DNA from 2 places in the Comamonas sp. FUJ_7 genome. Region 1 is predicted to be linked to the other one. Evidence: riboswitches for the same ligand, from Rfam matches in the RefSeq annotation. Region 1 holds a riboswitch; the other holds the start of a gene.
The links. A riboswitch is a leader RNA that binds a small molecule or an ion and turns the genes downstream of it on or off. The one in region 1 is predicted to bind glycine.
Positions count from the first base shown of each region.

Region 2: another riboswitch for glycine. It lies ahead of gcvT (glycine cleavage system aminomethyltransferase GcvT); the one in region 1 lies ahead of AC2I9W_RS04240 (D-amino acid dehydrogenase).

Region 1 is NZ_JBXXZI010000002.1:110,247-116,042, reverse strand. It holds gene dinB (DNA polymerase IV) at 1-256, opposite strand, end outside; gene AC2I9W_RS04245 (amino acid permease) at 369-1,895, opposite strand; glycine riboswitch at 2,437-2,536, shown strand; glycine riboswitch at 2,537-2,657, shown strand; gene AC2I9W_RS04240 (D-amino acid dehydrogenase) at 2,712-3,980, shown strand; gene AC2I9W_RS04235 (EamA family transporter) at 4,093-5,025, opposite strand; gene nhaA (Na+/H+ antiporter NhaA) at 5,381-5,796, shown strand, end outside.
Region 2 is NZ_JBXXZI010000001.1:345,182-350,977, forward strand. It holds gene gcvP (aminomethyl-transferring glycine dehydrogenase) at 1-1,278, opposite strand, end outside; gene gcvH (glycine cleavage system protein GcvH) at 1,373-1,747, opposite strand; gene gcvT (glycine cleavage system aminomethyltransferase GcvT) at 1,879-3,012, opposite strand; glycine riboswitch at 3,078-3,202, opposite strand; glycine riboswitch at 3,222-3,328, opposite strand; gene AC2I9W_RS01565 (energy transducer TonB) at 3,406-3,816, opposite strand; gene AC2I9W_RS01570 (hypothetical protein) at 3,919-4,248, shown strand; gene AC2I9W_RS01575 (DHA2 family efflux MFS transporter permease subunit) at 4,326-5,796, opposite strand, start outside.

The DNA.
Region 1 (5,796 bases):
TGGCGGCCTTCATCATGCCCATGGCCGAACCCACACCAAACTGCCGCGCCGGATAAGTGGCGGTGGTGATGACGCCGCGCCCCGTGTAGTCGCGCAGCAGCGGAAAGTCCGCCACCGGAATCTCTGCCAGCGGCAGCCCCGCATGGCGCGCCAGCAGCGCGTCGTCAAAGCTGCGCCGCCCGCCGCCAATCACCACGGGCAGGCCCTTGAGCTGCGGATAGCGCAGCAGCTCCACCGAGGCGTAGAACGCATCCATATCCAGATGCGCAATACGCCGGGGCTTGGGTTCAGGGCTGACGGAAAGATCACTCACGCTGCCGATTTTGCCTGCGCTGGCAAGAATCGACAGCAAGCCTGCTCGGCAAGGCTTACTTGTTCGCCGCCTCGCTCTTGAGCTCCTCGACCTCGTCAAAGCGCATATCGGCGTAAGACACCCAGGTGTTGCGCTTGACCAGCCAGTAACCCAGCCAGAACACCAGAAACAACGGAATGCCCAGATAGGTGGAGATCACGCTGCCCCAGTCAATGCGCTCCTCCAGAAAGGCCTGGTAGTTCTGACCCAGCGTCACGATCAGGCACAGCACAAAGGCAAAGATGGGGCCAAAGGGAAAAGCACCCGCCTTGTAGGGCAGCAGACCCACATCGTGGCCATGCATCACATAGCCACGGCGAAAGCGGTAATGACTCACGGCAATGCCCAGCCAGACGATAAATTCCGTCATGCCCGCCAGATTCAGCAGCCAGATATAGACGGCCTGCGGGCTGTAGAGCGAAGAAAGCAGACACAGGCTGGCAATCAAGGTGCTGCCGATCAAGGCAATCAGTGGCACGCCGTTTTTGGTCAGGCGCGAAAAAATGCGCGGCGCATTGCCTTCGGTCGCCATGTTGTAGAGCATGCGCGTGGCCGCATACATGCCCGAATTTCCAGCCGACAGCACCGAAGTCAGAATCACCGCATTCATCACCGTGGCCGCCGACAGCAGGCCCGCGTGCTGAAACACCAGTGTGAACGGGCTCACGGCAATATCCGCCACCTCGGTGCGCAGCAGCTGCGGATCGGTATAGGGAATCAGAAAACCGATGACGATGATGGCCAGCACATAGAACAGCAAAATGCGCCAGAACACCTGACGAATCGCGCGCGGCACGTTCTCACGCGGGTTCTCGGATTCGCCCGCCGCCACGCCCACCAGCTCCGTGCCCTGGAAGGAGTAGGCCACGATCATGGCCACGCCTACAAAGGTGGCGAAGTTGCCCACAAAAGGCGCCTCGCCCACTGTCCAGTTCTCAAAGCCGGGCACATGGCCCGACGTGATGATGCCGAACAGAATCAGCACGCCGGTGATCAGAAACGCCACCACGGCCACCACCTTGATCAGAGCGAACCAGTATTCGGCCTCGGCAAAGCCACGCGCGGAAAACGCATTGAGCCCCACCATCAGCAGCAAAAACAGGCCGCTCCAGAGAATGCCCGGCACATCGGGGAACCAGTAGGCCATGACCAGTTGCGAGGCCACCAGATCCACGGCCACCACCACGGCCCAACTGAACCAGAAGTTCCAGCCCAATGCAAAGCCAAAGCCGCGATCCACATAGCGCGAGGCATAGGTCGAGAAAGAGCCGGCCACCGGCATGAAGGCCGCCAGCTCGCCCAGGCTGGTCATGATGTAGTACACCATGATGCCAATGAGCAAATAAGTCAGCACCGCGCCGCCAGGGCCGACCTGGGCGATGGCCGAGCCCGAAGCCACAAACAGGCCGGTGCCAATGGCGCCGCCAATGGCAATCATGCTCAGGTGGCGCTGCTTGAGCACCCGGTGCAGCTGGGGCTGCGTGTTGTTGTCACTGCTACCAGTCAGCGGCGCAGGCTGATGGTTTGCGTTGGGTTGAGACATATGTCTTGTTTTAATGGTTTGCGCCCATTCAGACAGACCACCCAGCCATCCCACAAGCGCTGCCAGACGGCAACGCGAAAAAGCGATCACGCAAAGGATCGCAGGCAACAGGGACAAAGGAACAAAGCCATGAAAGCAAAGCGCTGTGGCGGATAAGCCAGCGGCATTCGATCTCGGCAGCTACCCCGGTCGGGTGCTTCAATGGCCAGGCGGAGATATCACCGGGCCCACTGACAGGCAAAGATGGCATTTTGCCCAAATCCGCCCGCCGTCATGCGCCGGCCCATCAATGCGGGGGTGGACTCTGGGGCTGATCACACGCACTTGACAGCCCAGATCACTATGAAAATGAAAGCAGCATGCGCATGCATTTCTTTCGATTCAAGATCAAATTACTCCAAGACCAACATTTGGCAAGCGGCAATCGCTATCAAATTCATGAATGGGGCTTCACCAAGCAGCGTGATCTGCCAGCCGCCTCTGGCAAACCCGTATAGCCCGCCAACTGCATTCTTCTTACATTGGCGCCCAGGCTTTCAGCCCAGCAATGCCGAGAGAGACTGCAGCGCCAACATTGCGCCGGCAGCGCCGAAGGAGCAACCGCCCCGGAAACTCTCAGGCCAAAGGATCGGCATCGCTTTGATACACACTCTGAAGAATGTCCGGACGTCATCGTCCGCCGGGCATACCGAAGGAGCAAGCGAGCGGCGCAACCAGCGCCCAGCCTCGTGAATCTCTCAGGTCCAGAACAGAGGGGGCGTTTGCTGCGCATATTGCGCGGGAACTCCACCCTTTGACGCATCTGGAATCTGAATCATGAAAACAATCGCCGTTATCGGTGGTGGTATCACGGGCGTGACCACCGCTTATGCCCTCGCACGCCGCGGCTTTTCCGTCACCTTGTTCGAAAAGCAGCGTTACGCGGCCATGGAGACTTCGTTCGCCAACGGCGGCCAGCTCTCGGCATCGAACGCCGAGGTGTGGACGCACTGGTCCACCATCGTCAAGGGCCTCAAATGGATGCTCAAGAGCGATGCACCGCTGCTGCTCAACCCCAAGCCAAGCTGGCACAAGCTGTCGTGGTTTACCCAGTTTCTTGCTGCCATTCCCCACTACGAAAAAAACACCGTGGAGACGGCGCGTCTGGCCGTTGCGGCGCGCGAGCATTTGTTCAGCTGGGCCGAGCAAGAGGGCATCGACTTCGATCTCAAGAAGCAAGGCATCCTGCACATCTATCGTGACCGCGCCGGCTTCGAGCATGCGGGCCGGGTGTCGCAACTGCTGGCCCAGGGCGGCCTGGAGCGCCGTGCCGTCACCCCCGAAGAAATGCATGCCATCGAGCCCACGCTGTCGGGCAATTACTACGGCGGCTACTTCACGGAAAGCGACTCCACCGGCGACATTCACAAATTCACCAGCGGCCTGGCCGCCGCCTGCGCAAGACTGGGCGTGACATGCCTTTACGGCCAGGAGATCGTGTCGGTTGCCAGCAACGGCAAACAGGCCAGCGTCACCGTGCGCCAGGATCAACAAGAGGTGACGTCCACTTTCGATGCCATGGTGGTCTGCGCCGGCACGGCCAGCCGTGCACTGGCCAGCCAGCTGGGCGACAGCGTCAATATCTACCCGGTCAAGGGCTACTCGATCACCGTCAACCTGCTCGATGAGGCCAGCCAGGCAGCAGCCCCCGTGGTCAGCCTGCTGGACGACGAAACCAAGCTGGTCACCAGCCGCCTGGGCCAAGACCGGTTCCGCGTGGCCGGCACGGCGGAGTTCAATGGCTACAACAAGGACATTCGCGCCGACCGCATTCGCCCGCTGATTGACTGGGTGCAGCAGTGCTTTCCGGGCATCAGCACGCGCAGCGTCGTGCCCTGGGCGGGCCTGCGCCCCATGCTGCCCAATCTGATGCCGCGCGTGGGCCCCGGCAACAAGCCTTGCGTGTTCTACAACACCGGTCACGGCCACCTGGGCTGGACGCTGTCTGCCATTACCGCCGACATGATTGGCAACGTGGTTCTTCAGTCCATGGGCAGCGCCAGCAAGCAGCCCCGCCCGCCCACGCTGACCACCGCCAGCGCCTGATCGTGAAGTGATACAGCTACCAAAATGAAAGCTGCTTGCGCTTGATTTTTCTATGTTTCAACATCTTTTGATATTGAAACAATGACAGATAAAGTGCAGGCAGCTCTCAATATCAGAGCTGCAGACAAATCAGCACCAGCCCCAGCATCATCAGCGCCATGCCCAGCTTCTCCGTCAGCGACAGCTTTTCGCTGAACACCTTGCGCGACACCAGGTAGCTGAAGACCACCTCCACCATGCCCAGCGTGCGCACGGCGGCCGCCCCCTGCATGGCATAAGCGGTGAACCAGGCCAGCGATGCGGCGGCGCCCATGCTTCCGGCCAGCAGCGAGATGCGCCAGGCTCTGAAGATGGGCCACAGCCCCTGCTCATGGGTACGGCCAATCCAGATGCCCATGACCACAGACTGCATGGTCTGCGCCACCAGTACGCCCCAGGCACCGGACAGCCAGGGCGAAGTCACGCCCAGCCTGACAATCTCCACCGCACCGCCGCGAAAGCCCACCGTGGCCAGTGCAAAGCAGGCGCCGCAGATCAGACCATACATGGAGGACTTGCTGGCCCAGGCCGAGAGCGTGAAAAGTTGACCGCGTGGCGGCAGCGACAACATCAGCACGCCTACCGTGGCCAGCACCATGGCCAGCAGCGCCAGCCGGGTTGGCAGTTCGTGCAGGAACATGGCGGCAAACAAGGCCACTTGCAGCACCTCGGTTTTGGACAGGGTGACGGCCACGGCAAAGTTGCGCTCCTTCATGGCCATGAGCAAGGCCGCCGTGGCTGCGACCTGAAAAAAGGCGCCCAGGGCAATCCAGCCTAGATAAGCGGCACTGAAGCGAGGCAGGGTCAGCGTTGAATCTCCAAAGCTGTATAGCGCCAGCAGATACACAGCGGCAAACGGCAGGCCATAGAGAAAGCGCACCAGTGTGGCCGGCAAAGTGCCGACCTGCGCCGTCAGCGAACGCTGCGCCGTATTGCGTACGGTCTGCGCCGCTGCGGCAAACAGCACCACCAGCACCCACACATATTCCGCCCCCAAGCCTGACATACACACCTTCTTTTTCAGCAATCGAGCGAGCATAGCTCTGCGCCGCAACCGCCGCTGACGCCATTGGTGCAGCAAGCCCGCTTGAGCGGAGGTGACGCCATGCACGAAGCGCTCTGCGCTGGCTGGCGATCACCGGATATCGAGAAAATCCCCTCAAATCAGTACCTGTAAAGCACAGTTCGCTACAATTTTCGATGGGTGCCCGTCACACAAGGTGGCGATGGCAGGTGAATGTTCTTGCGCAGGTCGGGCCGCCTGCGCGCTGGTCGCACGCAATTTGCAAGCAATGTCTGAGGTCAGCCCTCGGGCTGCTCGCTTATCGTCATTGCACGACCTGCTCCACCTGAATCGACACATGGACCCACAAAAAATTGTGCAGGCCCCTGCGCCCGCTGCCTCTGCGGCATCTCCCGCCTCCCCCCGCATTCCCGCGCTGCAGTCCATGACGGAGCGCGTGCAAGCCCAGATCACCCACCTGCTGCATATCGAGTCCTTTGCCGGCATGGTGCTCATGCTGGCTGCAGCCGTCGCTTTGGTCTGGGCTAACTCCGGCGCAGCGCAAAGCTACTTCGACCTCTGGCATGCGCCAGTCGCCATGACACTGGGTCCCAGGAGCTTCAGCACCGATCTGCACTTCATCGTCAACGACGTGCTGATGACCATCTTCTTTCTGGTCGTTGGCATGGAAATCCGCCGCGAGCTGCACAACGGGGCGCTGGCCAGCCTTCGTCAGGCCAGCCTGCCGCTGATTGCTGCCATTGGCGGTGTCGT
Region 2 (5,796 bases), on a different contig from region 1:
ATTCCAGGCTTTTCGCAGGTTGGCGCCCTTGGCCACTGCGCGAGCAGCTATGGAATCCGTAGCGTCCTTGGTGTGCAGGCTGATGGTGTCAAAAGCCGTGTCATGGTGGTGAGCGCTAAAGCCCAACTGGGCCAGACCCCGGCTCAAAATCGCCGTGAAGCGCGCTACGCGCTGGGCGATGCGCTTGAGGCCTTGCGGACCGTGGTAGACGGCATACATGCTGGCGATCACTGCTGGCAGTACCTGGGCCGTGCAGATATTGGAGGTGGCTTTTTCGCGGCGAATATGCTGCTCGCGTGTTTGCAGCGCCAGGCGATAGGCCGGCTTGCCATGCACATCGACGCTGACGCCGACGAGGCGCCCTGGCAGCGAGCGCTTGTATTCATCACGGCAAGCCATAAAGGCCGCGTGGGGGCCACCGGCGCCCATGGGCATGCCAAAGCGCTGGCTGTTGCCCACCACAATGTCGGCCCCCCATTCGCCGGGCGGCGTCAGCAGGGTCAGGGCCAGCAGATCGGTGGCCACAATGGCGGCGGCCTGCTTGGCGTGAATGACATCCACATCGGCCTTCCAGTCCACAATCCAGCCGCTCGATGCGGGGTACTGGATAACGGCGGCGAAGAAGTCGCCGGCCAGCGCCGCCTGCCACTCGGCCTTGCTGTTGGCCACCATCACTTCCATGCCAATGGGCGCGGCGCGGGTCTGTATGACTTCGATGGTCTGCGGGTGTAGGTCACCGGCCAGCACGATGCGGTTGCTCTTGGATTTGACCGAGCGCTTGGCCAGTGTCATGGCCTCGGCGGCTGCCGTGGCTTCGTCCAACATGGAGGCGTTGGCGATGGGCATGCCGGTCAGGTCGGTCACCATGGTCTGGAAGTTGACCAGTGCTTCCATGCGGCCCTGTGAGATTTCGGCCTGGTAGGGGGTGTAGGCCGTGTACCAGGCGGGGTTCTCCAGAATATTGCGCAGGATGACGCCCGGTGTGTGCGTGCCGTAGTAGCCCTGGCCGATAAAGCTTTTGAGAATCTGGTTCTTGTTGGCAATGGCTTTGAGCTCGGCCAGTGCAGCAGCTTCCGTCACCGGTGCTGGAAGGTCCATGGGTTTGGTGCGCGCGATGGAGGCAGGTACGACCTCGGCGATCAAGGCCTCTAGCGTGGGCTTGCCAATGGCGGCCAGCATGGTCTGCTGCTCTTCGCGATCGGGGCCGATATGGCGGGCAATGAACTCGTGCTTGTTTTCCAGAGACTCAAGCGTAGCAACGGGAGGGAACATCAGCATGGGAGGGACCTATTCTCTAAAGCTGTGACTGGCGATTCCTGGCTGGTGGAACCGGGCATAAAAAAGCCTTCGCATTGGCGAAGGCCTTGTGCCATTAATTGCCCTTGGCGAAGGTTTCGTAAGCGGTTTCTTCCATCAGGCCGTCCAGCTCGCTCACGTCGCTCATCTTGACCTTGAAGAACCAGCCGGTGGCCAGCGGGTCGCTGTTGGCCAGCGAGGGGTCGTTGCGCAGGTCTTCGTTGACTTCAACGATTTCACCGGTCACGGGCATGTATACGTCTGCAGCGGCCTTGACGGACTCGACCACGCCGGTCACGTCGCCGGCCTTGAAGATGGTGCCGACGGCGGGCAGATCGACAAACACCACATCGCCCAGTGCGTCTTGTGCGTGGACGGTGATGCCGACAATCGCGGCATTGGTGTCAGCGGCGTTGATCCATTCGTGTTCTTTGGAATATTTGATGCTCATGCAAAGCTCCAGATGGGGAATTCAGGGATTCGGAGGAATCGGGGTTGTGTTGGAGAAAGGTCCAGCCCGCACTTTAGCGGCGTTCTGAGTGCTGTTGGGCAAACTGGCCGCTCTCATGCGCGGCGACAGACCTAGCCACGGTAGTAGTTGGTGGGCACAAAGGGCATCTCAGCAACCTTCATGGGCACGGGCTTGCCGCGCACCAGGGCAAAGATTTCGGTGCCTACGGCCGCATAGTCGGGCGCCACATAAGCGATGGCAATGGGCTGGTTGAGAGTGGGGCTGAGCAGGCCGCTGGTGATGTGACCTATATGCTGGCCGTCCATGTTTTCAAGCACCGCAGGCTCGCGCACGGGAGTGCGTTCCTGTGCAAGCAGGCCAACGCGCTTGCGCGTCAGCTGCTGCGGATTTTGTAGCTGCTCCAGCACGATGGCAGCGCCGGGAAAGCCTGCTTCGCGTGCACCGCCGCTGCGTCGCACTTTCTGGATGGCCCAGTTCAAAGCGCCTGCGACAGGAGTGGTCGTGGTGTCAATATCGTTGCCGTACAGGCACAGACCCGCTTCAAGGCGCAGCGAGTTGCGGGCACCCAGGCCGACGGGGGCGACTTCGGGCTGGGCCAGCAGCGTCTCGGCAAAGGCTTGTGCCACATGGGCGGGCAGGGAGATTTCAAACCCATCCTCGCCCGTATAGCCGCTGCGCGTGATGTAGAACGCATGGCCTTGCCAGTCAAAGTAGTTGCCGGTCATGAAGACTAGGGCGTTGACGCTGGGGATCAGTCTTTGCAGCGCTGTCACGGCCTGAGGGCCTTGCAGTGCCAGCAGGGCGCGGTCGGGCAGGGGCACGACTTCGCAGCGCTGACCGATGTGTTTCTGGATATGGACCATGTCGGCCACCTTGCAGGCACCGTTGACGATGAGGAACAGGTCGTCGCCCCGGTTGACGAACATCAGGTCGTCCAGAATGCCGCCTTCTTCATTGAGCAGCAGTCCGTAGCGCTGCTTGTGCAGGCCCAGGTCAATGACATCAACGGGCATCAGCGACTCAAGAGCTGCCGCTGCATCTAGCCCGCGCAGCAAGAGCTGGCCCATGTGGGAGACATCGAACAGTCCTGCCGCCTTGCGGGTGTGCAGATGCTCGGCCATCAGCCCTTGCGGGTATTGCACAGGCATGGAATAACCGGCAAACGGCACCATGCGCGCGCCCAGCTTCTGGTGCAGGTCGAACAAAGGTGTGGTTAGCAGGTCAGGCGAGGTTGCAGCAGTCACAGGCAAGCGCTCCGGTTATTCAACCCATATGAGTGGCCCTGCATGACGGCTGCCATGCGCGGCGGGCTTGCCTTGCTGTCCGCTTTACCTGAGAGATTCACTGCCGCAGTGATGTCGGGCAGTTTGCTCCTTCGGTGGATGCAGGCGCACCATGAAATGGCGGCTCACATCTCTCTCCAGCAAGGAACGCTGGCAGCTTGTACGCCGCGCAGCGCTTGTCAGTCCTTTTGCCTGAGCGTTTGGATGGACTGGCCATCTGCGCCTTCGGCGGTGCCGGGCGGCTGGGGCCGCTGGCACTCTCTCCTGACGCAGGCAATTCTAGCGGTGCATCACGGGCCTGCACCACCGCAATTTGCAACTTCTGGGGTTTTCGATAGGGCCCAGGAGTGGCTGTTACTGCTTCTTGAAGATCAGGTCGTAGGGCTGCTCGAAACAGGTGGTGACAGGCTGGCCATTGCGCAGGGCGGGCGTGAAGCGCCAGCGGGCAAAGGATCTTTCGATGGCTTTGATGATGCGTGGGTCGGCATCCTCAGGCTGATAGATCTTGCGGCCCATCTTGCCTTCGGGCGTGACTTCGAACTGATAGACCACTTTGACCAGTGCCCCCTCGGGATACCAGTCAGGGTCGATACGGACATTGGAGGAGGTCTTGATCTTGGCGGGTGTGTCGACTTGACTGGCGGGCGTGCATTCAGCAAAAGGCTTGCGGGTCTGATTGCCGGTGGTTGAGCAGGCGCTCAAAAAGACGACGCTGAGAGCGGTGGCAAGTAGTGCGAGAGGTTGGAGTGGGTGGCGGGTCATCATGCTTCGATTGTGCTGGCAAACATTGCATGGGCATTGCTGCGTTGTCAGGCTGGACGGTGCGACACTCTGACTTCGACAAAGGTGACAAAAGGAGTGTGGGCCATGAATCCCATGGTTGGAAATCTGGAAAAGCTGCTGGCTCAGGGCAAGGATGGGGCGCTGCTGCGCTATACGCTGGGCAAGGCTTATGCCGATGAGGAGCAGATGGGCATTGCACGAGAGCATCTGCTGCAGGCGACGGCGCTGGATGCCAGCTACTCGGTGGCCTGGAAGCAGCTGGGCAAGGTGGAGCTGGCGTTGGGCGATGCGCAGGCGGCGCGTCATGCCTGGGAGCAGGGACTGGCTTGCGCACAGGCCAAGGGGGATTCGCAGGTCGTCAAGGAGCTGCAGGTGTTTTTGCGCCGTCTGGACAAGCAGGTCGCTTCAGATTGAATACTCCTGAAAAAATAGCTTCCAATGCTTGCTGAACAAGCGCTGGAAGCTATTTTTATATGAAATTTCAGTAGCGACTAATGCGCGCCGGCTGCAGCATCGGCCCCTGAGCTGTGGGCGGCAGGGCGCTTGGTGAACCAGATCAGCACGATCAGGCTGAGGAACATAAAGGACGAGGCCAGAAAGATATCGTCCGCCGCAAGGGTGAAGGCCTGCTGGTCGATCAGCCGGTTGATCTGGGCGTAGGCCTGCTCGGCGCTCATGCCAGCGGCCTGCAGGTTTTTGACCGTGACAGCAAAAGTGCCCTGGCCCTGCACCAGCAGCTCCGTCAGATGCGCGTGGTGCATGGAGGCCCGGTTTTCCCACAGTGTGGTGGCAATCGAGGTGCCCATGGCGCCGGCCGTAATCCGCACAAAGTTGGACAGGCCCGCAGCGGCGGGAATGCGATCTGGCGATAGACCGCTCAGTGTGATGGTTGTCAGCGGGATGAAGAAGAAGGCCATGGCGCCGCCCTGAATCAGCGTGGGAATCAGGATATGGCCAAAGTCTGTCTCCACCGTAAAGCGCGAGCGCATCCACAGCACAAGGGCAAACACGATAAAAGCGCCGGTTGCCATCTTGCGTGGGTCCCACACCGCCACTTTGCGGCCCACGATGGGCGTCAGCACGATGGCCAGTATGCCCACGGGGGCCAGCGCCAGACCGGCGGAGGTGGAGGTGTAGCCCATCCACTGTTGCAGCCACAGTGGCAGCAGTACCACGTTGCCAAAGAACAAGCCGTAGGCAATGGACAGCGCTATCGAGCCCGCCGCAAAGTTGCGGCCCTTGAACAGGCGCAGATCCACCACGGGGTGTGCATCGGTCAGCTCCCAGACCACGAAGATGGCAAAGGCGACCACGGCAACCACGGCAAAGACAATGATTTCTGACGAAGCAAACCAGTCCAGCTCCTTGCCCTTGTCCAGCATCAGCTGCAACGCGGCCACCCAGAGCACCAGCAGGGACAGGCCAATGGTGTCAATGGGCAGCTTGCGCTTAGGCGTCTCGCGGCTGCGATAAAGGCTCCAGGTCATCATGGCCGATAGCAGGCCCACGGGCACGTTGATGTAGAAGATCCACGGCCAGGAGATGTTGTCCGTGATCCAGCCGCCCAGCAGCGGCCCGACCACGGGCGCGACCAGCGTGGTCACGCCCCACAGCGAGAGCGCCACCCCGGCCATGGCAGGCGGGTAGCTGGCCAGCAGCAGGGTTTGCGACAGCGGAATCATGGGGCCGGCGACCAGGCCTTGCAGCACGCGAAAGAAAACCAGTGCCTCTAGCGACGAGGCAAAGCCGCAGAGCCAGGAGGTCAGCACGAACAGCAGCACGCTCATGGTGAACAAGCGCACGGCGCCGAAGCGCTGGGTGAGCCAGCCCGTCAGCGGCACGGAGATGGCATTGGCCACCCCAAAGCTGGTAATGACCCAGGTGCCCTGGCTTGGGCTAACGCCCACATCGCCCGAGATGGCCGGAATGGCCACGTTGGCGATGGAGGAATCCAGCACGTTC